One region of the Agrobacterium sp. 16-2014-1-2a genome, then DNA from elsewhere that is predicted to be linked to it. Evidence: riboswitches for the same ligand, from Rfam matches in the RefSeq annotation. Region 1 holds a riboswitch; the other holds the start of a gene.
What was found. A riboswitch is a leader RNA that binds a small molecule or an ion and turns the genes downstream of it on or off. The one in region 1 is predicted to bind S-adenosylmethionine.
Positions count from the first base shown of each region.

Region 2: linked by a shared signal. The riboswitch ahead of metA (homoserine O-acetyltransferase MetA) and the one ahead of ACQZ45_RS07085 (O-succinylhomoserine sulfhydrylase) in region 1 are both predicted to bind S-adenosylmethionine.

Region 1 covers NZ_JBNWBX010000001.1:1,406,581-1,422,768, forward strand. The annotation lists gene ACQZ45_RS07040 (polysaccharide deacetylase family protein) at 1-354, opposite strand, end outside; gene uppY (Wzy-type polysaccharide biosynthesis protein UppY) at 382-1,677, opposite strand; gene uppX (Wzx-type polysaccharide biosynthesis protein UppX) at 2,028-3,254, shown strand; gene ACQZ45_RS07055 (transporter substrate-binding domain-containing protein) at 3,295-4,056, opposite strand; gene ACQZ45_RS07060 (glycosyltransferase family 2 protein) at 4,227-6,164, shown strand; gene ACQZ45_RS07065 (hypothetical protein) at 6,300-6,593, opposite strand; gene aqpZ (aquaporin Z) at 6,684-7,370, opposite strand; tRNA gene ACQZ45_RS07075 (tRNA-Gly) at 7,525-7,598, opposite strand; gene ACQZ45_RS07080 (2'-deoxycytidine 5'-triphosphate deaminase) at 7,655-8,752, opposite strand; SAM riboswitch at 8,826-8,904, shown strand; gene ACQZ45_RS07085 (O-succinylhomoserine sulfhydrylase) at 8,947-10,131, shown strand; gene apaG (Co2+/Mg2+ efflux protein ApaG) at 10,367-10,759, shown strand; gene ACQZ45_RS07095 (Hsp33 family molecular chaperone) at 10,798-11,787, opposite strand; gene argF (ornithine carbamoyltransferase) at 12,011-12,928, opposite strand; gene ACQZ45_RS07105 (aspartate aminotransferase family protein) at 12,983-14,185, opposite strand; gene ACQZ45_RS07110 (GcrA family cell cycle regulator) at 14,616-15,149, shown strand; gene phoB (phosphate regulon transcriptional regulator PhoB) at 15,451-16,134, opposite strand; gene phoU (phosphate signaling complex protein PhoU) at 16,166-16,188, opposite strand, start outside.
Region 2 covers NZ_JBNWBX010000005.1:183,639-199,826, reverse strand. The annotation lists gene ACQZ45_RS16945 (glucan ABC transporter ATP-binding protein/ permease) at 1-405, opposite strand, end outside; gene ACQZ45_RS16940 (LuxR family transcriptional regulator) at 743-1,480, shown strand; gene pyc (pyruvate carboxylase) at 1,587-5,048, shown strand; gene ACQZ45_RS16930 (DeoR/GlpR family DNA-binding transcription regulator) at 5,193-5,993, shown strand; gene ACQZ45_RS16925 (MFS transporter) at 6,006-7,196, shown strand; gene ispG (flavodoxin-dependent (E)-4-hydroxy-3-methylbut-2-enyl-diphosphate synthase) at 7,317-8,567, shown strand; gene ACQZ45_RS16915 (OmpA family protein) at 8,634-9,296, shown strand; gene ACQZ45_RS16910 (polyprenyl synthetase family protein) at 9,329-10,243, opposite strand; gene mtgA (monofunctional biosynthetic peptidoglycan transglycosylase) at 10,379-11,125, shown strand; gene ACQZ45_RS16900 (aldose epimerase family protein) at 11,141-12,160, opposite strand; gene metA (homoserine O-acetyltransferase MetA) at 12,235-13,161, opposite strand; SAM riboswitch at 13,244-13,320, opposite strand; gene ACQZ45_RS16890 (thiamine diphosphokinase) at 13,411-14,064, shown strand; gene ACQZ45_RS16885 (ABC-F family ATP-binding cassette domain-containing protein) at 14,069-15,895, shown strand; gene ACQZ45_RS16880 (VOC family protein) at 15,987-16,188, shown strand, end outside.

The DNA of each region.
Region 1 (16,188 bases):
GCGATCAAGATCCTCTTCAAGCCCGCGCCGTGAAAAGCTCGAGAGTTTGCGATGGGAAAAAGTATGGCAGGCAAGCTCGTGGCCGGCCGCTGCAAGTTCCGAACAGCCTTCGGTTGAAATCATGTCCTGCTGTTCATAGTGCTTGTCGATAAAAGTACCTGCGAGATAAAATGTCCCGCGAACACCCTCGCTTTCCAGAATGCGCGCGCCCTTCGTCCAGGCGCTCGCCGGCACATCATCGAATGTGAAGGAGACGATTGGTTCGGACGTTTTGATCAGCGACGCCGGTCCTGGAAAGTACTGCACCAGCCGGTTATTGATCCTGTCTGCAAATGTCCCGATTTTTTGTGTCATGCATAAGCCCCCCGGCCTGTCTGCAAATTACTGCCCCTGCTCAAGTATGTCGTACGCCTGATGCCTCAAACAATAGATTGCAATCAGTAGAGAAGACCAGATAGGCCCGGTTCCGGTAAAGAAATTACTCTCAAGACACGAAGAAAGCAGTGCATACACCCAAATTCTTGCAAAAAGCCGCGTTAATGCCGGATCGGTACCCTTGTTCACAGCTATATGAAAATCATTTGCGGGTATGATGACGAGCCATATGACGATGAGAACAAAGGCCGGCAGGCCGCCATTCAGCAGGCTTTCGACAAAGCCGTTATGGGCATGGAAGGCGGTGACCGCCCAAGTGCCGGCAGTATCGGCCTGCGCCAGAAGCCGGTCACTCGTCCAGAATGCCTGAAAACCCTGCCCGAAGATCGGCGATTGCGCAAACGTGTCGAAGGACAGGCGCCATATATCCGTTCGGCCGGTAAAGGTGGAATCGATCCCCAGACTATCGACCACATGCCGTATGCTCGGAAAATAGGTGGAGCCGACCGCGAGGATGTTGAGGAAAGCCAGAAGACCTCCGATCATCAGCAATGTCCGACCGGCATGTCTTTCCATGACCCAGACCAGCGCAACAGTGACGGGCAACAGCATCGCTGCGGTTTTCCCGTTGGTTTTCCAGAGGAAGAACCCTGCCAGAAGCGTGATGACAATGCCGCCAACCGTCGACCAGCTATTGCGCAGGTAAAGCCCGATCATGACGAGAATGATCATGGCCGGAGCGGCGGCATTCTTGTGATTGAAGATGCCGCGCCAATCGCCGGCCAGCGCCGTTTCATCGAGATCGTAGGGCTGGTGGATCGAGCGCGAGCGCAGGAAGATCACCCCGAAGTAGCAGAGCGCCAGCAGGATAACGGCGAAGATGGCCATCATCCGGTCGAACTGCCGCCTGTCGCGCGGCATGACGACGAGGACGCTGGTGATGAAGCACAGAAGGCCCGTAAAGAGCAAACGTTGCAGCGAAGTGCCGGGCTGGGAGCCAAGCACCGAACAAATCACCAGCCAGGAAAACAACAGCAGAATGGGCAGACGCGGCCGCAACAAAAGCCCCGTCAGCCGATGACGCAGGGCAAAAACACCCAGCATCAGCGCAATTACCAGCCCGGTCAGCTGGTTTGCGGCGGCGTGCGGCACGGGTGCAGCCGCAAGATTTTCAAAAGGCGCAACGGAAATCCAGATATAAAGCATCGTGACGACGAAAAAAATCGCGTCGCGACGGCCGCCCGTAAGCGACATGCTGTTGCTTTGTACAGGAATGGACTGCGTATCAGTAAAAGGCGGCATCGTCGGCCACATCGAAAAAGGATAATCGGATCATTGGCCTGCCTTGTGACGAACAACGAAACCCTTTTTGAAACCGGGCCATGTCCAAATAACCATAACAGTCATTATCATCATTATTATACAATTGCTTTAACCCTCTCTTACCTCAAGAAGGCTAAGACTGGGCAACTGCCATTCATAGAGGTCAACGGCCTTCGAATTATTGCCCCCTTGCCGGGTTTTCCAGTTCATCAATTTTAAGAACACGGCAGTTATCTTGAATTCGCCCGGCGACGCCGGAAAGCACGGAGAATAAGGTGTCGTTGAATACGCCGCGGTTCAGCCATCTAGTCAGACTGGGATTGACCTATATGGCATCCGGCGGGGCGCTTTTGATGTCCAGCGCCGCCCAGCTTTTGACCTTCGCCCTGCTTGCCCGCCATCTCGGCGTGGAACAATTCGCGCTCTATGCCTCGATCACGGCCGTGACCAATCTCGGCGTACAGATTTGTGGTTTCGGTTCGCAGGAATCGCTGATCCGCCGCGTGGCGCAGGATCGCAGTATGTTTCCCGTGATGCTCGGCCACAGCTATCTCTTGAGCGCCGCTACCGGCATTGTGCTGACCATCATCGGCATGGTCACGATCCCGGTGTTTTTCCCGACGTCGGAAACATTGCTGCATACCCTCATCACCACTTTCGTGATCCTGGTCACGAACCTCATCCTTTTGAAAGTCATTTCGCTTTCCACCCAAAGCTTCATCGCCCATTCCGACTTCGCCTCGGCCAACAAGCTGGAAGTGATGTTCGCCGTTGCCCGCACAATTGCCGCCGTGGTCGCCTGTCTCATCTTCAAGGTGGAGACGGTGGAGGCCTGGGCCCTGTGGAACCTGGCTGCCCATACGATTGCGGCAGTGATTTCGCTTAAGGCGATTGGCAGGCTCGGTCGGCCGGTTTTCCGGATCGTTCGCGATGAAATCCGCATCGGCATCCTGTTTTCCACCCAGTTCCTGTTCAAGGCCGTGCGTGGCAATGCCGATATTCTCGTTCTCGGTGCCGTTGCCAGCGCCGAGGTTCTGGGCAGCTACTCCATTGCCCGGCGAATTCTCGACAGCTCCTACCTCTCCGTCGAGGCTCTGAACCGGCTGATCTATCCGGGGTCGGCCTCAGCCGCCCTGCAGGGTATCGGAAAGACCATAGAGCGCGCTTATAATGTGCTGAAGGCAGCGCTTGTCATCGCAGTCGGCAGCGCACTTGTCATCTTCATCATCGCACCCTTCCTGCCGCTACTGTTCGGCGACGAATACGTCTCGCTGCCGATCATCACCCGTATCCTTTGCTGGGTCGTGCTGCCGATGGCCGTTGCGGCAACCGCGCTTGAGGCGCTTGGCGCATCCGGACGGCAGGATATCCGCGCCAAGATATGGAATAGCGGCAATCTCATCGGCTCCGTTATCGTCGCCTTCCTCACCTGGTCCTTCAGCATTTCGGGAACGATCGGCAGCTATTTCTTCGTGGAAGCCGCCATCGCCGCCGCCGTTTGGATCGCGCTTTTGCGATTGCGGCGCAACGAAGAAGCCTTTGCGCCCGCCAAATAGAACGTCATCCGGGCCCCGATCCGAGTGAAACCGGATTTCTCTAATAAAGCCCGTAGGGGAAATAACGCCGGTAGATTTCTTCCAGCCGGCCATTGCGCGAAAGCGCGGCAAGCGCCTGATCAAAGGCCGGTACAAGCACATCGTCCGGATCAACTGCCATGATGGAAAGGCCTTCGCCAAGAAATCTGTCGGATAAATAAGGTCCGCCGAAAAGCGCACAGCAAGCACCGGACGCGCTTCCCGAAACCCAGAAAGGCAGGCGCAGACCATCCGCAAAAACGGCGTCCACCTTGCCCGTCTTCAACGCCTCATACATGGGTTCGTAACCATTAAAGCCTTCAGCCGAGGCTTTGGGAAAAAATGCCTTGAGCATCTGTTCGTGCCGCGAGCCCGTGACCACACCCACCTTCTTTCCCGACAGGGCATCTGCGCCGGAGCCAGTGAATTTCGCCGCTTTGTTGACGGCAAGACGCGCGGGCAACAGCAGATAGGGTCGCGAGAAGGTGAAACTCTTGCGCAGATCGGCGGTGGTGGCAATGCCGGAAATCACCGCTTCGCCCTCTCCCATTTCCAGCGCTGCCTCCAGCTCGTCAAACGGCAGTGCCTGCACCTGGCATTTGCTCTCAACCTTCAGCTGGGCGCAGATTTCGCGCACCAGATCGACATGAAAACCGGCAAGCCGGCCTTCCTGATCGGTAAAATTGAAGGGTGGGAAATCGACCGACATCAAAAACCTGATCCGGGGCACGGAGGAGAGATCGCCACCCGGAAACCGCTCCTGCGCATCAAACAGCACCGGCATGCGGTTTCTGTCCGAGAGACCTTCCGCGTGAAGTTTTCCCAAATTACCACCGAATTGTAAAGCGATAGCTAAAGTAAAACCAATAACTATATTTCGCGTTACATTCATCATTCTCATCTATACTGTCCGTAGCAAGAAGCAGGGCGTTACCATGGCGGCGGCGGCGATGCATGGATTATTTTAGGCACTATACACGAGAATCGTTCCGCACGACGTCAGCGGGGCGAAAAATTGCGTTTTCGCTCATCAGCGACAATCCGCTTTGGACAGCGCCCGAACCGGACGAGCATGGGCCAACACGCTTTCTCTCTTCGCTGGGATTCGGCAAGCCTTATATCGCTGCATTCGAAGAGCAGGCCCTCAAAAACGGCTCAACCGTGGAAGACGAATTGCTGGCGAGCGGCCTAGTCGATGCGGATGCGTATTACGGTGCTTTTGCCAGATTGTTGCGATTGCCGTTTCGACCGGAAATCGATCCGGGTCGTGTGGCAGACATCAATCACCTGGACGCGCAACTAGCCGAACCACGGCTCCTGCGGTTGACACCGCTGAATGGTAAGCCAGTGCTGCTGATCGTGCCGGAACTGGCAAGAATGGAATTGCTGAAAGGCATCCTCGATCAGCGTCCGTATCTTCTTGAAGAACTTGCCGTGACCACGCCACAGGCCATGCGCAGCGCGATCTGGAAGGCGGGCGAAGCACGCCGCTGCCGAGACACGCGACATCAGCTTTTCAACGCGGCGCCACAGCATTCCGCAAGGATCACGCTGCATGGCGAGCAGGGTTTTGTCAGCGGCATTTTCGTTACCCTGCTCGTTCTGTCGCTACTGTTTTATACGCAGGCGGCCCTGGCCTATATTCACGTCACCCTCACGATGCTTTATCTCTCCACCTTGCTTTTCAGGTTGTTTGCACTCGTCCATACGCCAAAAGGAAACGATCCGAAAAACGTCATACCACTCCAGCAGGACGGAGAGCTGCCGGTCTACACTATTCTTATGCCGCTTTATCGCGAAGAGGCGGTCGTTGAGCAGCTCATTCATGCGCTGGAGCGGCTGGACTGGCCCAAATCCCGGCTCGATATCAAGCTCGTCTGCGAGGCAGACGACGTAGCGACGATAGAGGCCATCCAGCGGATAAATCCCGGTCCGCATATCGAGATCGTCAGGGTGCCGCCATCCATGCCACGCACGAAGCCCAAGGCCCTGACCTATGCGCTTTCCGGCGCGCGTGGCACTTTCGTTGCCGTTTACGACGCCGAGGACCGGCCGCATCCGCTGCAATTGCGCGAGGCCTATGCCGCCTTCCGCGACCAGCCGGACGAGGTGGCCTGTGTGCAGGCGCCGCTTATTATCAGCAATGCCAGTTCCTCCTGGCTCAGCGCCTGTTTCGCACTGGAATATTCCGGCCTTTTCCGCTGCATGTTGCCCGTTCTTGCAGCGTGCAGGTTACCGCTGCCGCTTGGTGGCACCTCCAACCATTTCCGCACCGCCGTTTTACGCCGGGTGGGAGGATGGGACCCCTATAATGTGACGGAAGATGCCGATATGGGCCTCCGGCTGCACAGGCTGGGTTATCGCTGTGGTGTCATCCGGCGGCAGACACTGGAGGATGCTCCAACCTCCCTTTCCGTCTGGCTGAACCAGCGCGCGCGTTGGTACAAGGGCTGGCTGCAAAGCTGGCTGGTCATGACCCGCTCGCCCTTCACGACCGCGCACCGCATGGGATGGATCGCCTATATCGTCTTTCAGCTGCTGATTGGCGGCATGCTTCTGTCGTCGCTGGCCCATCCCTTGCTGTTTGTTTCCTTCGCCTTCATGGCCATAGCAATCCGGGAAAACGGCGCGGATATGCTGCTTTCCTGGCAGGGCATTCTGTTTTTCATCGATACGCTGAATATTTTCGGAAGCTACGCCATCTTCGTACTGATGGGCAGAAACAGGATGATAGCTCATGAGAAACAACAGGTCGGACGGCGCTGGTTGGCGATCCCGCTTTACTGGCTGATGCTGTCACTCGCCGCATGGCGCGCCGTGGTGGAATTGAAAACCAAGCCGTTCGTCTGGAACAAGACGCCGCATATGCCGGTCATCAGGAACAAGGCCTGACGACCAGATTTTATAAACGAATTCCGGTTCCGTCAGCGCCGCCACTGCGGATATGGCACAAACCAAAAAGCCTTGCCGATCGAGGCTTCTCCATCGGCAAGCTTTATCGCTTCGCAAAAGATCGGCCGAGCAGCTCTATTTGGTAACGAGCTTGTTCTTGATGAGGCCGACAATGATCTGGACAATCAGGCCGCCGACGCCGCCGCCAACAAGCTGGCCGGCAAGAGCGCCTATATCCATGCCGCCGGCGGCAGCAGTTCCCGCCGTCCCGAGCAGCGATCCGAGCACGGCTCCTCCGCCGATGCCGCCAATAGCGCCGGCAATCAGGTTGCCGAGCGCACCGAGATCGGAATCCTTGAGTATTTTTCCGCCGGCCGAACCACCAACCGCACCGCCGACAATTTGGGCCAATATCGAAGTAAGATCCATGTCATCCTCCTCACAGGTTTCCCCGACCATTCGGGGAAACAATGCTTCCCATTCATGTCTGTGCGGGCCGGAGAAAGCGGGCTTTGAGCCTTAGTCTTTCTCGCCGAAAAGTTTCCAGACCACGGCGCCGATTGCGCCGCCGAGGATCGGAGCGAGCCAGAACAGCCAGAGCTGTTGCAGCGCCCATCCACCAACAAACAACGCCTGTCCCGTCGAGCGGGCCGGATTGACGGATGTATTGGTGACCGGAATGGAGATCAGATGAATAAGTGTGAGAGCAAGGCCGATGGCGATCGGCGCAAAACCAGTGGGAACCCTGCCATGCGTCGATCCCAGAATGACGATCAGGAAAAATGCCGTCAAAATGACTTCGATCAGCAGCGCCGACACGAGCGAATATCCACCCGGTGAATGTTCCCCGTAACCATTTGCGGCAAAACCGCCAATATCGGCACCGGCTTTACCGGTAAGGATGACATAAAGCGCCCCCGCCGCGACGATCGCACCCAGAACCTGCGCCACTATGTAAGGAACGAGGTTCGATGCCGGAAATTTGCCAGCAACGGACAGACCGACGGAAACGGCTGGATTAAAATGACCGCCCGAAATACCCCCGACCGCATATGCCATGGTCAAAACCGTCAGACCGAAAGCGAAAGCGACACCGAGAAAGCCAATGCCGAGTTCAGGAAAAGCAGCGGCAAAAACCGCACTGCCGCAACCTCCGAACACGAGCCAGAAAGTGCCAAGAAATTCCGAAAGAAGCTTGCGACTCATAACACTCCCCCAATAATGTTACGACCGTATCAACTATTACGTGCAATTTAATTGTAGTCAAGCTAAATCGCATAGTCGCACGTTTGCCGCAGCGATGGCGGTGACATGCGCGCTTTTGGCTGGCCAGGAAGTTGTTTGGATTGCCTTGAAAATATGGAGCGGGTGAAGGGAATCGAACCCTCGTATTCAGCTTGGGAAGCTGCTGCTCTACCATTGAGCTACACCCGCGCCGCGCACAAGACATCGGACAGTTCTTATCGGGTGTCAAGCACCCGACAGGATCATTACTCCGCGCGGAAATGCTTGGAGAGCTTCAGGCCCTGTGCCTGATAGTTGGAGCCAAGGCCGCTGCCGTAGAGGCCATCAGGTTTTTGCAACATGTGCTCGTAAACCAGCCGGCCGACGATCTGGCCGTGTTCGAGGATGAAGGGCACCTCGTGGCTGCGCACCTCGAGAACGGCGCGGCTGCCCGTGCCGCCCGCCTGCGCATGGCCGAAGCCTGGATCGAAGAAGCCCGCATAATGCACGCGGAACTCGCCCACCAAGGGATCGAAGGGCGTCATTTCGGCCGCATAAAGTGGCGGTACATGCACGGCTTCACGCGAAACGAGAATATAGAACTCATCCGGATCGAGGATCAGTTCGGCACGGCCGCGGGCGTATAGAGGTTCCCAGAAATCGAGAACATCGTGCTGAGCCTTCTTGTCGACATCTACCACCGCCGTGTGATGCTTGCCGCGATAACCGATCAGCCCTTTTTCACCAAAACCCTTTAGGTCGATGGAAAGCGCGATGCCGCCGCCGGTCACATTAGGGGTTTCGCTGGCGACCAGCATCTCCGTCTCGTGCAATTTCAGAAGCTCGGCCTCGTTGAGCAACGAGTGGCCGATGCGGAAACGGATTTGCGAGAGGCGCGAGCCACGGCGCACGACGACCGGGAAGGTGCGCGGGCTGATTTCCAGATAGAGCGGGCCGGCATAGCCCGCAGGTATCTTGTCGAATTCCTGCGCATTGTCGGTCATGACGCGGGTGAAGATATCAAGACGCCCAGTCGAGCTTTTCGGATTGGCCGAAGCCGACATATCCGCCGGCAGCTCCAGGCTCTCCATCAAGGGCACGATGTAGACGCAACCGGTTTCCAGAACCGCCCCCTCGCTCAGATCGACCTCGTGCAGGCTGAAGCGGTTGAGCTTGTCGATGACTCGGGTTCCGGGGCCGGGCATGAAACTGGCGCGCACGCGATAGGCTTTGGAGCCCAGTCGCAGATCGAGGCTCGCGGGTTGCACCTGATCGACATCGAGATCAGCCTCGCTTTTCAGCTTGCCGCCCGCAAACAGCGCCCTGATCGCGCCATCCGCCAAAATGCCCGTGGTTCTGGTCATGATCATCATTCCTTTTTACGGCGACAAAACCAAAAGGAAAGCATTGACGCAAGCCGGTAACGGCAGTATGGCAAGCTTATCCCGTGGTGATTTGGCCGGTCGGCTTGCAGCCACGTTAAACAAGTGGCTAAAAAGACCGGGTGCTAGGAACCGGTCTGCTTTTGCGACCGGTTTTTTTGTTTTGAGGTGATCACATGAGCAATAAATGGCGCCCGGCAACCCAGCTCGTTCACGGTGGTACGCTACGCTCACCCTATGGTGAAACGTCGGAAGCGATCTATCTGACCCAGGGTTTCGTTTACGAAAACTCCGAAGCCGCCGAAGCGCGCTTCAAGGGCGAAACGGATGGCTTCATCTATGCCCGCTATGCAAGCCCGACCAATGACATGTTCGAAAAGCGCATGTGCCTGCTGGAAGGTGCGGAAGACGCCCGTGCGCTTGCCTCCGGCATGGCCGCCGTGACAGCCGCCATCATGTGCCAGCTGCGTGCCGGCGATCACATCGTTGCTGCCCGCGCGCTTTTTGGCTCCTGCCGTTGGGTGGTAGAAACGCTTGCACCCAAATACGGCATCGAGTGCACGCTGATCGACGGACGCGATCTCAACAATTGGGAAAAGGCGATCCAGCCGAACACCAAGCTGTTTTTCCTCGAAAGCCCGACCAACCCGACGCTCGAAGTGGTAGATATTGCCGGCGTGGCGAAGCTCGCCAACCAGATCGGCGCGAAAGTGGTTGTCGACAATGTTTTCGCCACACCGCTTTTCCAGAAGCCACTCGAACTCGGCGCCCATATCGTCGTTTATTCGGCGACGAAGCATATTGACGGTCAGGGCCGCTGCCTTGGCGGCGTGATCCTTTCCGACAAGAAGTGGATTGAGGAAGAGCTGCAGGACTATTTCCGCCACACCGGCCCAGCCATGTCGCCGTTCAATGCCTGGACGCTACTGAAGGGCATCGAAACCCTGCCGCTGCGTGTCAAGCAGCAGACGGCCAATGCCTCGAAGATCGCCGATTTCCTAGCCGACAGCGGCAAGGTTGCCAAAGTGATCTATCCTGGTCGCGCCGACCATCCGCAGGCAGACATCATCGCGCGGCAGATGTCGGGCGGCTCGACGCTCGTGGCTTTCGAACTGAAGGGCGGCAAGGAAGCGGCATTCGCACTGCAGAACGCGCTTGATATCGTGAAGATTTCCAACAATCTCGGCGATGCCAAGAGCCTCATTACCCACCCTGGCACCACGACGCACAAGAACCTGACCGACGAGGCGCGTGCCGAACTGGGTATTTCCGGCGGGACCTTGCGTCTTTCCTGCGGTATCGAAGATACGGACGATCTGCTGGAAGATCTGGCGAAGGGTCTTGCGGCCGTTTCAGTTTAAGGATTCAATCGACATATCGCCATGGCCCGACTTCCCGTCGGGCCATGGCACGCATCCCGCCTGGGTGAAAGCCCGCGTCGGGCAACCAATATTTACCTTTACCGTTATCCCTAACGGTGAAAAAACGGCGCAACAGAAGATGCACGTGGTCGTCAAGTCATTCATTTTCTTGACGATAGCCAGAACCTGTAGTGTAGGATGATGGCAGCAGGGAAAATATCGAGGTGTGGCGCGTATGTATCGTGCTCTGACAAGGGATATCGAGGTAACGGTCGATCCGTATTATCTCGAGGAGCAGTCCGACCCGGATGACGATCGCTATGTCTGGGGCTATAAAGTCGTGATCTCGAACAATTCCGATGTTCCGATAACACTCGTCAACCGCTATTGGCACATCACCGACCAGAACGGACAGGTGGATGAGGTCTACGGGCCGGGTGTCGTCGGCGAAAAACCGCATCTGAACCCCGGCGACAGTTACGAATATTCATCCGGCTGCCCGCTGGATACGCCGTCAGGCCTTATGTTTGGCCATTATGAAATGGAAACGGACAAAGGCGAGGTGTTCAACGTCACCATCCCCGCCTTTTCACTGGATTCACCCGGCCTGTTGCGGGTGCTGAACTGACAAAAAAGCCGCGCCATTCACAAGCGCGGCTCTCCTCGTCAGACGTTTTCAAACTCGCTGACATCGTAGCGATAGGTCGTGGAGCAGAACTCGCACGTCACGGCAATCGCACCGTCTTCCTCACTCGCCTTGATCTCTTCGGCGGTGAAACCGGACAGCACACCCTTGATCTTGTCCCGTGAACAGCTGCAACGGTCGAAAATGACCTGCGGATCGTAGATGCGCACGCCGCTCTCGTGGAAAAGCCTGTAAAGCAGACGCTCCACTGGCACCTGCGGATCGGTCAGCTCGTCGGTATCCACCGTATTCAGCAGCGACACTGCCTCTGTCCAGGCATCGTCCTCCGCCACTTCATAATCGCCCTCGTCGCCGTCACCGCCATGGAGATCGCGCATGCGCAAACGCTCGGGCGCCTGCGGCAGGAACTGGGCAATCACGCCGCCTGCACGCCAGCTATGGCGTGGCTTCCCTTCGCCGTCACGGTCGAAGAACTGGGCAACGCCGAGGCGCACGCGGGTGGGAAGCTGTTCCGACTGACGGAAATAAACCCCGGCGATTTCTTCCAGCGAAGAACCGTCCAGCGGCACGATGCCCTGATAAGGCTGCATGCCGACGCCCTGATCGATGGTGAAGGCCAGAATGCCGGTTCCGAGCAGTTGTTCGGGCGAGGTTTGCCCCGCAGCAACAGCTTCCGCCAGCCGCTCCTCATCGAAACGGGCATAAGCGCGCATGCTCTCGGGCGCGGTGAAATCCGCCACCAGAAGGTCAACCGGGCCGTCGCCCTTGGTCTGCACAGTCAGCTTGCCGGAAAATTTCAGGGATGTGCCGATCAGCGCCGTCAGAACCGTTGCTTCCGCGAGCAGGCGGGCGACAATCTCGGGATATTCGTGACGTTCGAGGATGGCATTCAACAGCGGCCCGACCTGTACGGCGCGACCGCGCACGTCCAGACCTTCGACCTGAAAGGGCACAACCTTGTCGTCGCCAGCTAAATCGAGATTGTCCAGTTCAACCGTTACATCTGCCATGTCATAACTCCTTGGCGCAGCCGTTGCGCCGCTACCGTCCAAAAGTCCGGCTTTTAAAATGTACTTTTTCAGCTTGTCGCACAGAGATCCGGGAAGCGAAACCGCCTCCGGGGAAAATCGTGCAAATCGTGAGGTGGCCCGCCAGCGAAAAGCCGACGAGCGTCTTCGAAGCCCCACAGATGGGAATGTGCATCGCCGAGTTCAAGCACCCGGCCGATAGCGGTCAGATGACGCCCATGCACCATGCGATAATGGACTTCTGCGCATGGAGCCGGTTTTCCGCCTCGTCGAAGACCACCGATTGCGGCCCGTCGATCACTGCATCCGTTACTTCCTCGCCGCGATGCGCCGGCAGGCAGTGCATGAACAGCGCTTCCTTGTTGGCCTTCGCCATCAGCGCTTCATTGACCTGATAAGGCTGGAAGATATTGTGGCCGCGCGCCTTGTGTTCCTGGTTCATGGACACCCAGGTATCGGTGACGACGCAATCAGCGCCCGCCACTGCCTTGTCGGCATCGTGGTACAGCGAGATTTCGCCACCATTGTTGCGTGCCCAGTTCAGGAACTTGTCGTGCGGTTCCGAACCCATCGGGACTGCCATCGCCATGCGGTAACCGAAACGGGCGGAGCCTTCCACGAACGAATGCAGCACGTTATTGCCGTCACCCGTCCAGGCAATGGTCTTGCCCTTGACCGGGCCGCGATGTTCTTCGAACGTCAATATATCCGCCATGATCTGGCAGGGATGCGTGTCGTCCGTCAGGCCATTGATAACAGGCACGGTGGCGTGTTCGGCAAGCTCGAGCAGACGCGAGTGATCCGTGGTGCGGATCATGATGGCATCGACATAGCGCGACAAAACCTTGGCCGTATCGCCAATCGTTTCCGCGCGGCCCAGCTGCATTTCCGTGCCCGACAGGAACAGGGTCTCACCGCCGAGCTGGCGCATGCCGACATCGAAGGAGACGCGGGTGCGTGTGGACGGTTTTTCGAAAATCATTGCCAGCATCTTGCCAGCAAGCGGCTTTTCCGCCGTGCCGGTTTTGGTGGCAATCTTGCGCGTGCGCGCATCATCAAGAATTGTCCGCAGATCCTCCGACCCGACGGCCGAGAGGTCCAGAAAATGTTTTGGTGAACCCATTCTAATCTGTCCCATGCTTGCGAGCCCCTGAAGAGAGGCCCGCTCTTGATTTTTTCAGGCGCTTTTTGCCTGTTTCGCAACCGTCAGGGAGGCGGCAGCCGCGTCGATACGTGCAAGACCCTCACGGGCCTCTTCCGCCGTGGTGACGAGCGGCGGCAGAAGACGGATGACATTGTCGCCCGCAGGAACGCCAAGCAGATGCTCTGCGCGCATGGCCTGCAGCAATTCGCCCGAAGGAATCTTCGCCTTGATGCCCAGAAGCAGACCTTCGCCGCGAATTTCCTCGATCACGTCAGGATAACGGTCCTTGAGCGAGGCCAGACCCTGCCGGAAGACCAGCGCGACGTCACGGACCTTCTCGAGAAAACCTTCGGAGAGAACGACGTCAAGCACGGCATTGCCGACTGCCATGGCCAGCGGGTTGCCGCCATAGGTGGTGCCATGTACGCCCGCCGTCATGCCGGAAGCGGCATCTGCCGTGGCAAGGCATGCGCCGAGCGGGAAACCGCCACCGATACCCTTGGCGACCGCCATGATATCGGGCGCAACACCGGTATGTTCATAAGCAAACAGCTTGCCTGTGCGGCCGACACCCGTCTGGACCTCATCGAAAATCAGCAGCAGGCCGTGCTCGTCGCACAATCCGCGCAGAATTTGCAGGAATTCCTTGCTGGGCGAGCGAATGCCGCCCTCGCCCTGGATGGGCTCGATCAGAAGTGCTGCAGTCTCAGCCGTGATGACGGCCTTGAGGGCATCGACATCACCGAACGGAACCTGATCGAAACCTTCGACCTTGGGACCGAAACCTTCGAGGTATTTCTGCTGGCCACCCGCGGCGATCGTCGCCAGTGTACGGCCATGGAAAGCGCCTTCGAAGGACACGATGCGGAACTTCTCCGGATGGCCCTTGGTATAGTGATAGCGGCGGGCGGTCTTGATGGCGCATTCCAGGGCTTCCGCGCCTGAATTTGTGAAGAATACCTTGTCCGCGAAAGTCGCTTCCGTCAGGCGCCTGGCGAGTTTTTCCTGTCCCGGCACTTCATAAAGGTTCGAGACGTGCCAGACCTTCTCGGCCTGCGTCTTGATCGCATCAACGAGGTGAGGATGGGCGTGGCCCAGCGAGTTGACAGCGACACCGGCCGCAAAATCCAGATATCGCTCGCCGCTTTCCGTGAACAGCCATACACCCTCACCGCGCTCGAAGCGCAGGGGGGCTCTTGAAAACGTATCAAACAATGGCGCGCCGGCTTCGGCCATGGCTGTATCACTCCTTGCGCAGATGCGCTGTCAAACTGTTGTCAATAGGCTTGCGGGGTTATCCCTCGCCTGAAAATCAAAATGCCGCCTTGCGGCGGCAGGGGCACTATTGTCACTTCGTTTGCCGATGTCAACAAAAGTCAGCGTTTCCCGGGCTTCTCAAGCACTAGTATGCGGCGGCGGGCCAGCCCCAAGGTGTTGCCTTTCAGACTCAATACGCCAGCAAGTTGGGGAAAACCGGAAAATCGATTCCAGATGATTCCCGCGACTCTTGCCACGGAGTCGGGCTGGCACTAGGTTAATCGCTAATTACTAGACTGCATTGCGGCGGAACTAGTCACCGAAAATCAGGCGGAAACCACGCTTGCGGCATGCGCGCGAGACGGAGAGGGATTCTGCCGAAAATACACGCGACAAGCGGAGAAGCGGCATGAACTGGACAGACGAACGAGTCGAAAAGCTCAAGAAATTGTGGTCCGAGGGCCTTAGCGCCAGCCAGATTGCAGCGCAGCTGGGCGGCGTCAGCCGTAATGCCGTGATCGGCAAGGTCCATCGTCTCAATCTGCCGGGACGCGTCAAGGCTGGCGGTCCAGTGACTTCGGCACGCTCCGCGCCGAAGCGCACAGCTGCCCCTGCCCCGCGCGCGACGACTTTCGCAGGTCGCGTCAACGCGGCACCGGCGCGTATCCTCACCCGTTCGAACGCGGCAACGGCGCTGCACGAGGAGATCGATATCGAGACCGCGCAGGTGCTCGATTACGTTCCTTCCAAGAACGTTGTCACGCCGATTTCCCGTCGCCTGACGCTGACGGAACTGACCGAGCGCACCTGCAAATGGCCGGTTGGCGATCCGCTGAAGGACGACTTCCATTTCTGCGGTTGTGAGGCGCTGGAATCTTCGCCCTATTGCAAGTTCCATGCGAAACTCGCCTACCAGCCGGTGAGCGAGCGCCGCAAGGCTTGAGTGTTGCGGCACGCATTCAGCACTCAAAAATTACGGGCCTTCGGGCCCGTTTTTTTTATGACAAAAATCAAGCCGCTTTCTGGGGCGACTTGATGGCAGGCCACACCCTTTCCCCTTACTATTGGGCGTGACCCTTCAATCCGGATTTCAACGCGCAGCCGATCTTCTCCGGTCAAAACGGACAATGGCATCGAGTTTGGCGGATATTCACATTGAAAAAGCCCGAAACCGTTTCAGATTTCGGGCTTCCTGATTTTTTGGTGCACTACTTCGCCAGCGAAACCACCTGGTTCCGCGTCGCTCAGGCTTCCATAGAATATCCCGCGCCACGCACCGTGCGGATGACATCCTGCATGTGCGAGAAATTCAGGGCCTTGCGCAGACGTCCGACGTGCACATCGACAGTGCGCTCGTCGACATAGATATCATGACCCCAGACGCCATCCAGCAATTGCGAGCGGGAAAACACCCGACCCGGCGACGTCATCAGGAATTCCAGCAAGCGGAATTCCGTCGGGCCGAGGCGCACTTCGCGGCTTTTGCGGTGAACGCGATGGGTCTCGCGATCCAGTTCGATATCGCCGCATTTGAGCACCGACGACAGAACCTCGGGACGGGCCCGGCGCAACATGGCCTTGACCCGGGCCATGAGTTCCGGCGTCGAGAACGGCTTGACGACATAATCGTCAGCGCCGGTAGCGAGACCGCGAACCCGTTCGCTCTCTTCGCCACGCGCCGTCAGCATGATGATGGGCAGGCGTTCTGTTTCCGGCCGCATTCTCAAGCGCCGGCATAGTTCGATACCGGAGACACCGGGCAACATCCAGTCCAGGATGAGAAGATCCGGAATGCGCTCCTGCAGCCTGATTTCCGCCTCATCGCCACGGGGTATCGTGTCGACGTCGTATCCCTCAGCCTCGAGATTGTAACGAAGCAGGACGCTCAACGCTTCCTCGTCTTCCACAACTGCAATCTTGGGCACCATATGCTGAACTCCGCAAGCTTCTGCTTGTCTGTTACTCGGTCACCGAACCAAGCG
Region 2 (16,188 bases), on a different contig from region 1:
GCGCATGAATTCGAGCCACAGGCCGAACAGCGTCTCGCTGGCGCGTAGAAGCGTATGCAGCGCGTTCGAGGTGCCGCGCAGATGGTGCCAGGAGAGCGGCATGGAGATGATCCGGCCGAAGGCTTCCGTCAGCAGGGTCGCGCGGCGACCGTGGGCTAGCCGGTCGGCCTCGCGGGCGACAGCGACATAAGCCACGGTGTTGAAGACGCCGAAACCCGCCCACAGGATGAGGATGGACGTGACATCGGAGCCGGAAGAGATGGCGTCGATGATCCGTCCAAACAGCACGGGTTCGGCAATGGTGATCGCTGCAAGAATGATGTTGGCGATGACAACGATCAACACCCGCCATTTATGTACGGTCAGATAGCGCAGGGCGCGTGTGTAAACCTGAAACAAAGTCAAATTTTCAATCCAGTCCAGCGTCTGTTTCGAGCGGTTGATTGTTCGGTCTCAATACAATGCTGTTTTAGCAAGGTTGCATGAGACGGCGAAATTTGTGTAATTATCGCTCTTTCAGTCTGAATGGCGGCTTAACAAACCGAGCACGCGTGCGAACCGAAAAAAAACTGAACCCGATGTTTCTAGGGGACGCCGTCACAAGATTTTGCATGTTCGTTTCAGGGATTGCTAACGACGATATGTTCAGTCTGAACCGACCGGCGCCCGAGTAACATGACGTCCTCGCGGGACCATGTCCTTCATGTCATCCCTTCCAGCCAAGCTCCGGGCATGTGTCTTTATGCATGATATTCTTCACTTCATCTCTGCGTGCTACCAGGCGGGAAACGCTGATCGTGTTCGCTCCGAATTTGTAACACTTATTCGCGAATATGGTTTCGAATATTTCCTCGTCAGCCGGCGGATGACCGGGGAGCTTGCTTCCACCGGCCAGATTCTCGCACAACATCTCCCGGAAGGGTGGATCGAGGTCTACCGCGCCAAGAAATATAATCTCGTCGATCCCGTCCGTAAGGTGATCGGCATGGTGCACAAGCCGTTTCAGTGGAAAGAGGCGCTTGAGGGCCTGCCCCGCGCGATGCATCGAAAAAGGGCGAATGTGTTTTTTCACGATGCCGGCCGTTACGGTCTGCAGGGTGGGTATGCCTTTCCGGTGCACGGGCGCGCGGGATTCATCGGCGCGGTGTTCCTTGGCGGCGAGGACCGGCAATTGCCTTCGTTGCACGTTGAGCTGCTGGATGCGGCCACGCGCGCGGTGTTCTGGCGTCTGCTCGATCTTTCAGGCCAGGTCCATAACCTCAACAACGCGCCGAATGTTTCCGCTCTTGAACTTACAAGGCGGGAAATGGAAGTTCTGACGCTGATGGCTGATGGCATGACCTCAACCGAAATTGGACGCCAGCTATCGATCTCCAATCACACGGTCGACTGGTATATCAATGGAATCCAGCGTCGGTTCAGCGCCAAGAACAGGCAGCATACTGTAGCACTCGCCTTTCGCAACGGCTTGCTGAGCTAGTTACGACAGTACGCTTCTCTCCCGAATTGCCCTTTTCAAGACCGGGTTTTGCTGCTTAATTCCGCAGTGCAGCAGAAATTCTGTTTTGGCGTGTGGGGAGACCGTCTTGAAAATATCGAAAATACTTGTTGCCAACCGATCCGAAATTGCGATCCGAGTTTTCCGGGCAGCGAACGAGCTGGGGATAAAAACCGTCGCCATTTGGGCGGAAGAGGACAAGCTGTCTTTGCACCGCTTCAAGGCGGATGAAAGTTATCAGGTCGGCAGGGGTCCGCATCTCGCCAAGGATATGGGACCAATCGAGAGCTATCTTTCGATTGAGGAGGTCATCCGCGTGGCCAGACTTTCCGGCGCGGACGCGATCCATCCCGGTTACGGCCTTTTGTCCGAAAGCCCCGAATTCGTTGAGGCCTGTAACAAGGCTGGCATCACCTTCATCGGACCGACGGCGGATACGATGCGCCAGCTCGGCAACAAGGTTGCCGCCCGCAATCTGGCGATCTCGGTCAATGTTCCCGTTGTTCCTGCAACCAAGCCGCTGCCGGACGATATGGCCGAGGTGGAGCGGCTGGCCGAAGAGATCGGTTATCCCGTGATGTTGAAGGCCTCCTGGGGCGGCGGCGGTCGCGGCATGCGCGCCATCCGCAAAAAGGAGGATCTGGCACGCGAGGTCACCGAGGCCAAGCGCGAGGCGAAGGCCGCTTTCGGCAAGGACGAGGTCTATCTCGAAAAGCTGCTCGAGCGCGCCCGCCACGTCGAGAGCCAGGTTCTCGGTGATACCCACGGCAATGTCGTACATCTGTTCGAGCGCGATTGTTCGATCCAGCGCCGCAATCAAAAAGTGGTTGAGCGCGCGCCGGCACCCTATCTCAGCGAAGCGCAGCGTCAGGAACTGGCCGCCTATTCCTTGAAGATCGCGGCTGCGACCAATTATATCGGCGCCGGCACGGTCGAATATCTGATGGATGTCGATACCGGCAAATTCTACTTCATCGAGGTCAATCCGCGCATTCAGGTGGAGCATACCGTCACCGAAGTCGTGACCGGCATCGATATCGTCAAGGCGCAAATCCATATTCTGGAAGGGGCCGCCATCGGCACGCCGGAATCGGGCGTGCCGAAACAGGAAGATATCCGCCTCAACGGCCATGCACTGCAGTGCCGTATCACCACGGAAGACCCGGAGCACAATTTCATTCCCGACTACGGCCGTATAACGGCGTACCGCTCGGCGTCCGGCTTCGGCATTCGTCTGGATGGCGGGACGTCCTATTCGGGGGCGATCATTACCCGTTATTACGATCCGCTTTTGGTGAAGGTAACGGCCTGGGCGCCGCAGCCGGATGAAGCGATCAGCCGCATGGACCGCGCGCTGCGCGAATTCCGAATTCGCGGTGTTGCGACCAACCTGACCTTCCTCGAGGCCATCATTGGCCATGCGAGTTTCCGCAACAACACCTATACGACCCGCTTCATCGATTCGACGCCGGAGCTGTTTGCACAGGTCAAGCGTCAGGACCGCGCTACGAAGCTGCTCACCTATCTTGCCGATGTGACGGTGAACGGGCATCCGGAAACCAAGGGCCGCGTCAGGCCACCGGCAAATGCGGCACAGCCGGTGGTTCCCTACATCGATGCGCCGACGCCTGATGGCACCAAGCAATTGCTCGACCGGCTGGGGCCGAAGGGCTTTGCCGACTGGATGCGCAACGAAAAGCGGGTGCTGGTAACGGACACGACGATGCGCGACGGCCATCAGTCGCTGCTGGCCACACGCATGCGTACCCATGACATTGCCGGCGTCGCAAGCGTCTATGCCAAGGCCTTGCCGCAGCTTCTGTCTCTGGAGTGCTGGGGCGGCGCCACTTTCGACGTTTCCATGCGCTTCCTGACGGAAGACCCGTGGGAGCGCCTGGCGCTGATCCGCGAGGGTGCGCCGAACCTGCTGCTGCAAATGCTGCTGCGCGGTGCGAACGGCGTCGGGTACAAGAACTATCCAGACAATGTCGTGAAATATTTCGTCCGTCAGGCTGCGAAGGGCGGTATCGACCTGTTCCGCGTGTTCGACTGCCTGAACTGGGTGGAGAATATGCGCGTATCGATGGATGCGATCGCCGAGGAGAACAAGCTCTGCGAAGCGGCCATCTGCTACACGGGCGATATCCTCAATTCTGCGCGTCCAAAATACGACCTGAAATATTATACCAACCTCGCCGCCGAGCTGGAGCGTGCAGGCGCGCACATCATCGCCGTTAAGGATATGGCGGGACTTCTGAAGCCTGCCGCTGCCAAGGTGCTGTTCAAGGCGCTGAGGGAGGCGACCAGCCTGCCTATCCATTTCCACACGCATGACACATCCGGCATTGCGGCTGCGACCGTGCTTGCCGCCGTCGATGCGGGCGTGGATGCGGTGGATGCCGCCATGGATGCGCTTTCGGGCAACACGTCCCAGCCCTGCCTCGGTTCCATCGTGGAAGCGCTGGCCGGATCGGAACGCGATACGGGTCTCGATACGGAATGGATCCGCCGCATCTCGTTCTACTGGGAGTCGGCGCGCAACCAGTATGCGGCTTTCGAAAGCGATCTGAAGGGCCCTGCCTCGGAAGTCTATCTGCATGAAATGCCCGGTGGGCAATTCACCAATCTCAAGGAGCAGGCGCGCTCGCTCGGTCTTGAGAGCCGCTGGCACGAGGTCGCGCAGGCCTATGCCGACGCCAACCGGATGTTCGGCGATATCGTCAAGGTCACGCCGTCCTCCAAGGTTGTCGGCGATATGGCGCTGATGATGGTGAGCCAGGATCTGACGGTCGCCGACGTGGAAAATCCTGATCGCGAAGTGTCCTTCCCGGACTCGGTGGTTTCGATGCTGAAGGGCGATCTTGGACAGTCGCCAGGCGGCTGGCCGGAAGCCCTGCAGAAAAAGGCGCTGAAGGGTGACGCGCCCTATACGGTTCGTCCCGGCTCATTGCTGCCGGATGCCGATCTCGATGCGGAGAGAAAGGCGATCGAGACCAAACTCGAGCGTTCCGTCAACGACTTCGAATTCGCATCCTATCTGATGTATCCGAAGGTGTTCACCGATTTCGCGCTGACCTCCGAGACCTACGGTCCGGTTTCCGTGCTTCCCACCCATGCGTATTTCTACGGCATGGAGGACGGTGAAGAGCTGTTTGCCGATATCGAGCGCGGCAAAACGCTGGTCATCGTCAATCAAGCCTCTTCAGGCACTGACGATAAGGGCATGGTGACGGTGTTCTTCGAGATCAACGGCCAGCCGCGCCGCATCAAGGTGCCGGATCGCGCTCATGGCGCATCCGGCTCTGCGGTGCGCCGCAAAGCGGAACTCGGCAATGGCACACATATTGGTGCGCCGATGCCGGGTGTCATCAGCCGCGTCTTCATCAACCAGGGTCAGGAGGTCAAGGCCGGCGACGTGCTGCTCTCCATCGAAGCCATGAAGATGGAAACTGCGCTTCACGCCGAACGCGATGGCAAGGTCGCCGAGGTTCTCGTGCGCCCGGGTGACCAGATCGACGCAAAGGATCTGCTGATCGCTTACGCGGAATGATGCCCACACGGCATCGCTAGCCGCGATATTTTGTCTTTCATTATAAACGCCCGCCCTCCCGGCGGGCGTTTTGCTGTTGCACCTTCGCTAAAACTCAAATATGCATGTTCGTGCACGTTTTTTCCTGTTTATGCATGAGTCCCGATGAGCGATCATTTTGTCAGCGAGCGGCAGGCGCTCATCCTTGCACAGTTGCGGCAAAGCGGCCGAGTGCTTGCGCAGGATCTCGCCCAGAATTTCGGCGTTTCGGAAGATACGGTCCGCCGGGATCTGCGGGATATGGCGGCGCGCGGGGAGTGTCTGCGCGTCTATGGCGGGGCGTTGCTTTCCGATAACAAGACGGTGCCGCTGAAGACACGGATCGCCGAGGATGCCGATCGCAAGGCTTCGTTGGCGCGCGCAGCAATTCCGCTTTTTGAGCCGGGCATGGTCGTCTTTATCGATGCCGGCTCCACCAATCTGGCCATTGCAAGGGCTATCCCCGCCGGTCTCAAATTGACGGTGGTAACGAATACGCCTGCTATTGCCGCTGAACTCACGGGGCGCGCCGATATAGCTTTGATCATGATCGGCGGCAAGGTCGATCCGGCCGTCGGTGCGGCCATCGACGCCATGGCGTTGCGGCAACTCGAGCTGATGCGGCCCGAGCTGTGTATTCTTGGAGTTTGCGGTGTTGCGGCTGAGACCGGCCTGTCGGCGGATATTTTCGAGGATGCCGTGTTCAAGCGGCTTGCCTGCAGCGCCAGCCAGCGGATTGTTGCCGCCATCACCACGGAAAAGCTGGGCCACAAGGCGGCGTTTCACGTGCACGACTTTTCTCCGCCTCTTTCCCTGGTGCTGGAACATGACGCCGACCGCACATTGGTCGAGGCGCTGTCGGCTAAAGGCGTACAAGTTCATTTCGGCGACGATGACGCCGTCCAACTCTCTCACGGTCAAGTCTGAAGGATATTACCGATGAACGGCCCCACGACATTTTCGCCGACGGTCAAGCGCTCGTCCTATCTGACGCGGCACAGGCTCGGTGTATCCCTGCTGTTTTTGATGAACGGTTTCATGATGGGATCGTGGGCGCCCAAAATACCGGAATTTGCGGCGCGCTTATCCCTCAGTGAAAGTGCGCTTGGCCTGATCATTCTGGTTTTCGGCGTCGGCTCGCTGGTTTTCATGCCGATCGCCGGTTCCCAGATCGCCCGTTTCGGATCGCGAACGGTCAGCCTTGCGAGTGCGGCTATTTTCTTGCCGACACTGCTTTTCATCTCCTGGGCAGACACGATCTGGGCGGGTGTGATTGCGGTTTTCCTGTTCGGCGGGCTGACAGGGGCGATGGATGTCGCCATGAACGCCAATGCGGTGGCGGTCGAGCGTGACATGCGCCGCGCCATCATGTCGTCGTGCCATGCTTTCTGGAGCCTGGGCGGCCTGATCGGCGCCGGTCTTGGCGGTTATCTCATCACGGCCATTGGCGTGCAGGGGCATGCGATCGCGTTGACGGTCATCGCCCTTGTTTTGCTCGTCGTCGCGTGGCCGCGCGTTCTTGCGGATCGCCCGCATGCCGAGGAGGAGCGTCCGAAAGGTCGCTTGCCGCTGACGCCCTTGCCGTGGATTATCGGTCTGATGGCGCTGTTTTCGATGATTCCGGAAGGCGCGATCCTCGATTGGGGTGCCCTTTATCTGCGCAATGAACTCGGCGCTTCCGTGTCCCAGTCCGGTTTTGCTTTCGCGGCCTTTTCCATGACCATGGCGGCCATGCGTTTTGCCGGCGATCTGGTGCGCGACCGGTTCGGCGCGGTCAATACCCTGCGGTTCTGCTCGGTCATGTCGATTGCGGGCCTTCTGATTGCGGGTCTTGCGGGAAATTCCACGTTTGTGATCATCGGCTTCGCGATTGCCGGCATCGGTATTTCCAACATGGTGCCGATCGCCTTTTCGGCGGCGGGGAACATGCCGGGACTGGCACCCGGCATCGGCCTGTCGGTCGTCACCACCATGGGTTATTCCGGGATTCTGGTAGCACCCTCGGCCATCGGCTTCATTGCCGAACATACCGGCCTGGCCAGCGTATTTCTCGCTCTGCCGTTGTTGCATGTGGTGGTTTTGCTGCTTTCGCGGCTCGCCCGGCATGCGGATGGTGCGGGCAAGGAATAGGCGTCTCGAATTTTGCCATGATTGCGGTAAAGTAGAAGCTCTTATCCGTTGGGTGTTGACAAGCAGGCCCCCTTGTTTCACCTCAATTGCCAGACCTTGCCGCAAGCTCCAGAGACCGCCATGACGTCACACGCCGATTACGATCCAAAGCCCCGCCGTGCATCCGTTGCCGTCGACGTAGGGGGCGTCATCGTGGGTGGCGGTGCGCCTGTCGTCGTACAATCCATGACCAATACCGACACGGCGGATATCGACGCCACCGTGCAGCAGGTGGCGGCACTTTTCCAGGCCGGTTCTGAAATGGTGCGCATCACCGTCGATCGCGATGAGAGCGCTGCCGCTGTGCCGAAAATCCGCGAACGGCTGCTGCGCCTTGGCATGGACGTGCCGCTGATTGGCGATTTCCACTATATCGGCCATAAGCTTCTAGCGGATCATCCGGCTTGTGCCGAAGCACTGGCGAAATACCGCATCAATCCCGGCAATGTCGGCTTCAAGGACAAGAAGGACAAGCAGTTCGGCGAAATCGTCGAAATGGCGATCCGTTATGACAAGCCGGTTCGCATCGGCGTGAACTGGGGGTCGCTCGATCAGGAATTGCTGACGACGCTGATGGACAAGAACAAGGAGGAGGGTTTTCCGCTCTCTGCCCGTCAGGTCACCCGCGAAGCCATCGTCCAGTCGGCACTGATTTCCGCAGAGCTTGCCGAAGAAATCGGCCTGCCGCGCAACCGCATCATCCTGTCTGCCAAGGTCAGCCAGGTACAGGACCTGATTGCCGTTTATTCGATGCTGTCGGAACGCTCCAACCATGCACTGCATCTCGGTCTTACCGAAGCCGGCATGGGTTCCAAGGGCATCGTCGCCTCGTCTGCCGCCATGGGTTATGTGCTGCAGCACGGTATTGGCGACACGATTCGCGTCTCGCTGACGCCGGAGCCGAACGGCGACCGCACCCGCGAGGTGCAGGTGGCGCAGGAATTGCTGCAGGTCATGGGTTTCCGCCAGTTCATTCCGGTGGTTGCGGCATGTCCCGGCTGCGGGCGCACCACCTCTACCGTCTTTCAGGAACTTGCCCAGAATATCCAGAATGACATTCGCAAGAACATGCCGATCTGGCGTGAAAAATATCCCGGTGTGGAAGCGCTCAATGTTGCTGTCATGGGCTGCATCGTTAATGGCCCCGGCGAAAGCAAACATGCCGATATCGGCATTTCACTGCCTGGAACCGGCGAAAGCCCCGCTGCACCGATCTTCATCGATGGCGAGAAGGCGCTCACCCTGCGCGGTCCCAACATCGCCGCGGATTTTGAAGCGCTTGTGATCGATTACATCGAAAAGCGTTTTGGCCGGAAAGATGCGGCGGAGTAAAAACTACCGTGAAAATGCCGAAATTCCACTGTCATACCGCCTGAACCCTTCGGAGCATCAAAACACATGATCAAAAAAATCGCGATCGTTGCCCTTTGCGGGACCTATCTTTCCGCGTGCACCACCACCGATCCCTATACGGGTGAGCAGAAGATGTCGAACACGGCGGGCGGCGCTGGTATCGGCGCTGTCGTCGGTGCTCTCGGTGGTCTGGCTGTCGGCGGTTCGCCGGTCGGTCGCCGCAACGCAGCCCTTATCGGCGCCGGCATCGGTGCACTCGCCGGTGGCGCAATCGGCAATTACATGGATGGTCAGGAATCCGAGCTTCGCGCCCAGCTTCAGGGCACTGGCGTTTCGGTTACCCGCCGTGGCGACAGCATCGTTCTCAACATGCCGTCGAACATCACCTTCGCGACGGATCAGGATCAGGTCATCCCGCCCTTCTATCAGACACTCGATTCCGTCGCCATCGTGCTGAACAAGTTCAACCGCACGCTCATCGACATCAACGGCCATACCGACTCCACCGGCAGCCAGCAGCACAACCAGGCGCTTTCCGAGCGTCGTGCGGCGTCTGTTGCAAATTATCTCGGCGCACGCGGCGTCGACCAGCGCCGTATTTCGACGCTCGGCTTCGGCCCCTCGCAGCCGATCGCTTCGAACGCAACGCCGGATGGCCGCGCCCAGAACCGTCGTGTCGAAGTGCTGATTTCGCCGCTCAAGGGCTGATTGGCTGAAAAACGGTGAGCCGGGAAACCGGCTCAGCTTTTCCGTTCGGCGATGAATCTGGCGGCCGCGATGAGTATCGCGGCCTTTTCGCCGTAGGGGGCCAGAAGTTCGGAGGCTTCCGCCACCTGTTCCTGAAGCTTGAGGCGCGCCCAGTCTTCACCGCGTAGTGCCACCAGCGTTCCCTTGCCGCGTGCGGCATCCTTGCCGGTTGCCTTGCCCATGGTGGCGGCATCGGCGGTCAGATCCAGGAGATCGTCGGCAAGCTGGAAGGCAAGGCCGATCTTTTCACCGAAGAGGCGCAGTCTTTGCCTTTCGGAAACATCGCTGCCGGCGATGATCGCGCCTGCCTCGCAGGCGAAGCGAAGCAGTGCACCGGTTTTCATAGCCTGCAATGTAATAATGCCGGTCTCATCAGGTGCGTTCTTTTCCGCAGCCAGATCGAGCGCCTGACCGCCCGCCATGCCGCCGATGCCTGCGGCGCGAGCGAGCGAGAGCACGAGAGCCGCCTTGCGGTCTGCCTGGAGAGGATTTTCGTCCGACGCGATAATGTCGAAGGCGAGTGTCAGCAGGCTGTCGCCTGCGAGAATGGCGGTCGCCTCGTCGAATTTGCGGTGCACTGTCGGCTGGCCGCGGCGCAGGTCGTCGTCATCCATCGCTGGCAGATCGTCGTGCACCAGCGAGTAACAATGCAGGCATTCCAGCGCGGCACCGACATGATGGGCTGCTTCGGCATTTCCGCCGAGCAAGGCCGTGCTTTCTATGACGAGGAAGGGCCGCAGGCGTTTGCCGCCGTTCAGCACACCATGACGCATGGCGTCGAGCAGGTTTTGCGGGCGCGTAATCTCATCCGCACGCGCCTCTGCGGAAAGCAGGCGACCAAGCAGGGATTCGGTCTGTGCCGCGTTATCGCGCAGCTTCGTTTCGAAATTCGTCATCTGAGCGTCCATGCCGCGCTCTTTGGCATGGCGCGCGGGGCCAGGCAACCTTTTCGTGATTCCTGAGGTCAACTGTTTGACCGGACTCGCCTTGAAGGCGGCAATGGAATATGAAAGGCTTCGATTGGTGCGGGGCTTTGACGAATATTGAGCAGTACGCCTGAAAGCGACGCAGATTACGCCGTGCTGGCGGAAGACCGGAGCAGTCCGAAGGTGGATTTTCGCACGTTGGCAAAGCGTATCATCATGACCTTGCTGGCGTTGCTGATCCTGCCCTATCTGCTGATCCCGGTTTATGCCCTGCCTTTCATGCGGCCGGTCTCGACGCTGATGCTTGCCGATCTGGTGACACTTCAGGGTTATGACCGGCGCTGGGTGCCGCTCGAGGATATTTCGCCGCGCCTTGTGCAATCCGTAATGATGTCCGAGGACGGACAATTCTGTTTCCACGGCGGCGTTGACTGGAACCAGATGCAATCCGTCGTCAACAATGCGCTCGAAGGCGCGTCCACCCGTGGCGCCAGCACCATTCCCATGCAGACGGCCAAGAACCTGTTCCTCTGGAACGGTCGCTCGTTCTTGCGCAAGGGGCTGGAGTTGCCGCTGGCGATTGCTGCCGATTTCGTCTGGTCCAAAAAACGGATGATGGAGATTTATCTCAACGTTGCGGAATGGGGACCCGGCATTTACGGCATCGAGGCCGCAGCACAGCACCATTTCAAGGTACCGGCGGCAAAGCTCAGCTCCCGCCAAGCGGCACTGCTTGCCGTTTCCCTGCCCAATCCCATCGATCGCGTTGCCAGCAAGCCGGGGCGTGGTTTGCAACGGCTTGCCGGCCTTATCGAACGGCGTGCCCGAGCATCGGGCGGTTATGTGGGATGCGTGCTGGACTGAGCCCAGCCCGCCGCCTCAACCCTTCTTGAAAATATAGTCGGTTTCCTGACGCAGGGTCTCGCCGGGACGCAGGATCGCGTAGGGGAAATCGGGATGATTGACGGCATCCGGCCATATCTGCGTTTCCAGGCAAAAACCGGCAAAGGGGCCATAATGGCGGCCATCGAGGCCTGGAACGGGAACATTCAGCTTGAAGGCTGAATAAAATTGCACGCCGGGTTCGGTGGTGTGAACCTCAAGGGCAATGTCGGAGGCGGGCGAATAGGCGCGGGCAACCTTGCGCTTGGCGCGACGCTCGGGCGAAAGGCAGAAATTATGGTCGTAGAGCACCTGCTCGCCATCCTCCGTTCGCCGCATCGGCGTCGGGTGGCGCAGGTCGAAGACGGTGCCTTCGACAGAGCGGATTTCGCCTGTCGGGATCTGTTTGTCGTTGGTTGGCAGATAAAAGTCAGCGGCGATGCTGATCTCATGTCCAAGTGCGGTATCAGCACCGTCGAGGTTGAAATAGGAATGCTGGCAGATATTGGCGATGGTCGGTTGGTCGGTCACCGTTTCATAGACCACCGAAAGCACGCCGCCGTCGCGGATCGTATAGGTCGCGGTCACCGTGCAATTGCCGGGATAACCGGCGCGGCCGTCGGGATCGATGATCTGCAGAACCGCATGGCTTTCGCCGTGTTCCATCAGCATCCAGTTACGTTTGCCCATCCCGTCGCTGCCGCCATGCAGGTGGCTGACGCCTTTTTCGTTCAGTTCCAGCTGGTATTCGTGCCCGTCGATCAAGAATTTTCCGTCACCGATACGGTTGGCGTTGCGGCCGGGTGTGGCGCCGAAATAGGATGAATATTTGTAGTCCTCGAATGTATCGAAGCCGAGAACGAGCGGCGGCTGGTGCCCATCGAGGCGCAGGTCCTGAATGACGGCGCCCCAGGTGATAACCTTGGCCGTCAGCCCGCCCTTCGAGATGGTGACGCGCTCAACCTTTTCGCCGGTTGCCGTGAAGCCAAAATTCTCCCGTGCCGCCGCGTCGCTCATTGCGTCATTCTCCCGATATCTTTGAATTGCCGGCGGACGTTGCGTCATTTTCCGGCAATTCGCAATCCCGCAATTTACGCCGCTAGTTTACCGATCGCTTCGAGATCGTAAGGCGTCGTCTGATATATCTCGTTGATCCAGTTGCCGAAAAACAGATGGGCATGGCTGCGCCAGCGGTTGAGCGGGGCAAGCTCCGGATCATTGTGCGGAAAATAATCATGCGGCAGCTTGATTGGAACGCCCGAGTTCACATCGCGGAAATATTCATCCGAAAGCGAGGTTGAATCATATTCGACGTGGTTGAACATATAGAGGCGGTTGCCCTCTTTTTCATGCACCAGACATACGCCCATTTCCTCTGACTCCATCAGGATTTCGAGTTCCGGGTGTTTTTCGATGTCGGCGCGGCGCACTTCCGTCCAGCGTGAGACCGGAACCTGAAAGTCGTCGGAAAAACCGTTGAGATATATCGACGAGGGGCAGAGATTGCGGTGACGATAGACACCGAAAGCCTTTTCCTTCAGTTCGTATTTCGGCACACCATGGAAATGGTAGATGGCGGCCATCGCGCCCCAGCAGACGTTCAGTGTCGAATGGACGTTGGTTTGCGTCCAGTCGAAAATCTTTTGCATCTCATTCCAGTAGGTCACGTCTTCATAATCAAGCATCTCGATGGGCGCGCCTGTGATGATGAAACCGTCGAACTTGCGGTGGCGCACTTCCTCCCATGTCTCATAGAAGGACAGAAGGTGCTCTTCCGGCGTATTCTTGGCACGATGGCCGCCAATGCGGATCAGCGAAAACTCCACCTGCAGCGGCGATGCGCCGACGAGGCGCGCCATCTGCACTTCCGTCTTGATCTTGTTCGGCATGAGATTGAGAAGCCCGATCTGGAGCGGGCGGATATCCTGCCGGATGGCCGCCGTTTCTGTCATGACCCGCACGCCCTCATGAACGAGGGTGTCGAAGGCGGGAAGCGTATCGGGAATCTTGATCGGCATGTCGAACTCTCTTTTCGGATGACGTAAAGAACGTTGCGAAAACAAAAAAACCGGCAGCGAAATCGCAGCCGGTCCCAGGAAATTACCCTTTTCCTCGACCCTTTAGCGACTTCTTTAAAGTGGCTGCAAGCCGGTCGGCAAATCACCACTGAGGCGTTTCATAATCCCGAAGCCGACGAAAATCAATATCGGCTGATTTCATCGGGTTTCTGCCTTTCCATTTTTGCCTGAGGTGCGATAAGGCAGGGCATGGATAGAGAACGCTTCACCATTCTGCTTGGCGGCGATGTCACCGTTACCGACCGCCTCAAAGCGGCGGTTGAGGGTAGCCGTGTGATTGCGGCCGATGGCGGCATGCGCCATGCCGCACCGCTCGGGCTCACACCCGAGCTCTGGGTGGGGGATTTCGATTCCACCGACAAGGACCTGCTGGACGCCTGGCCCGATGTGGTGCGACAGCCCTATCCCGCTGCAAAGGCTGTGACCGATGGCGAAATTGCGGTGTCGGAGGCCCTTGCCCGCGGCGCGCGTTCTCTGGTGCTCGCCGGTGCGCTTGGTGGAGCGAGAAGCGACCACGCACTTCAGCACCTTCTTTACGCGGTGGCGCTTAGTGAGCGTGGTCTCAACGTTACGCTGACCTCCGGCGAAGAGGAGGCCCGCCCGCTGCTGGCGGGGTCGTTCGACCTTGATCTGCCACCCGGTGCGCTGTTTTCCGTTGTCGGGTTTACCGACCTTGTGGGGCTCGATATCGGCAATGTGCGTTATCCTCTCAAGGATTTCCCGCTTGCTTTCGGCTCTTCCCGCACTATTTCCAATGTCGCGAATGGCGGCCCTGTGCATTTCTCGCTGAAAAGCGGAAAAGCCATCGTGCTCGCCCGCCCTTATGATCTGACCGGAGCCTGACGCCTTGGCACCCCCAATTTTGAAACTCGATGACATCAAGCTGACCTTCGGCGTGACCCCGCTGCTCGACGGCGCCAATCTTCAGGTGGAGCCGGGCGACCGCATCTGCCTTGTCGGACGCAACGGTTCGGGCAAGTCGACCCTGATGAAGATCGCCGCCGGTCTGGTCGAGGCGCAGTCGGGCGAGGTTTTCCGTCACCCCTCCGCCACCATCCGTTATCTGGAGCAGGCGCCGGATTTTGCCGGTTACGACACCGTGCAGGCCTATGCCGAGGCGGGGCTGGGACCTGGCGACGATCCCTATCGCGTTACCTATATTCTCGAGCATCTGGGCCTGACGGGACAGGAACATCCGGATAGCCTGTCCGGCGGCGAAGCGCGGCGTGCGGCCCTTGCCCGCGTCATGGCGCCTGAACCCGATATTCTGATGCTGGACGAGCCGACCAACCATCTGGACCTGCCCACCATCGAATGGCTTGAAGGCGAGTTGCAGCAGACGCGTAGCGCGCTGGTGCTGATCTCGCACGACAGGCGTTTTCTGGAAAAGGTTTCGACCTCGACCGTGTGGCTGGATCGCGGCCAGTCCCGTCGTCTCAATCGCGGTTTTGCGTATTTCGAGGAATGGCGCGACAAGGTGCTGGAAGAGGAAGAGCTGGAGCAGCACAAGCTCGGCAAGGCCATCGAGCGTGAAGAACACTGGATGCGTTACGGCGTGACCGCGAGACGCAAGCGCAACATGCGCCGCGTGGGCGAGCTTCAGGCAATGCGTGCGGACTATCGCGGCCACAAGGGACCGCAGGGGAGCGTGCAGGCGACGGCTGCGGAGGTGCGGGAATCCGGCAAACTGGTCATCGAGGCAGACGCAATCACCAAGTCTTACGGCGAGCGCGTGATCATCGCGCCGTTTTCGCTACGGGTGCATCGCGGTGATTGCATCGGTCTCGTCGGGCCGAACGGTGCCGGCAAGACAACGCTTTTGAAGATGCTGACCGGCCAGCTTCAGCCCGATAGCGGCACGGTAAAGCTCGGCACCAATCTGGAAATCGCGACGCTTGACCAGAAGCGTGAAGATCTCAATCCAAACGATACGCTCGCTCATTACCTCACCGACGGTCGCGGCGACAATTTGCTGGTCAATGGCGAGTTGAAACATGTGACGGGTTACATGAAGGACTTCCTGTTCCAGCCGGAACAGGCCCGCACGCCCATCCGCAACCTCTCCGGTGGTGAGCGCGCCCGTCTTATTCTTGCGCGCATTCTGGCGCGGCCTACCAACCTGCTGATCCTTGACGAGCCGACCAACGATCTCGATATCGAAACGCTCGATCTGTTGCAGGAAATCGTTGCGGGCTTTTCCGGCACGGTCATTCTCGTCAGCCACGACCGCGATTTCCTCGACCGTACCGTCACCTCCACAATCGCGCCCGCCAATCCGGACCAGCCGGATGGACGCTGGATCGAATATGCCGGCGGCTACTCGGACATGATGGCGCAACGCAAGGGTGCCGCAGAAGAAAAGCGCAAGGCGGAGAAGCAGGAAAAGGCAAAGACCGCCCCTTCCGCCTCCGCGTCGCAGGACCCCTCAAAGGCCAAGGGCAAGCTTTCCTTCAAGCAAAAATTTGCGCTCGAAAACCTTCCAAAGGAAATGGAGAAGGCGCAGGGCGAAATCGCCAAGCGTGAGCAGCGTATGGCCGATCCCAATCTGTTCACCAAGGACCCGGCTACCTTCAATACGCTGGCGCAGGAAATGACGAAGCTGCGCGAAAAGCTCGAAGCCATGGAAGAGGAATGGCTGGAGTTGGAGATGCTGCGCGAGGAAATTGAAGGGTGACTTGGTCGCGATTTCTTGACTGAGGTCTCATCCACCTTTGACAGGGAGGCGGAATTGCCGTTTCCTGTGCGGGTTCGGAGGAGTTCAGAAAATGCGCATGATCTTCGTCAATCTGCCGGTCAAGAATATCGAGACATCGAGAAGCTTCTTCACGGCTCTCGGTTTCACCTTCAATCCGGAATATTCGGATGACCGCACGCTCTGCATGATCGTTGAGGAGAACATCTTCGTGATGCTTCTTCAGGAGGAGCGTTTTCGCGATTTCATCAATGGCGATATCGCCGACGCCACAC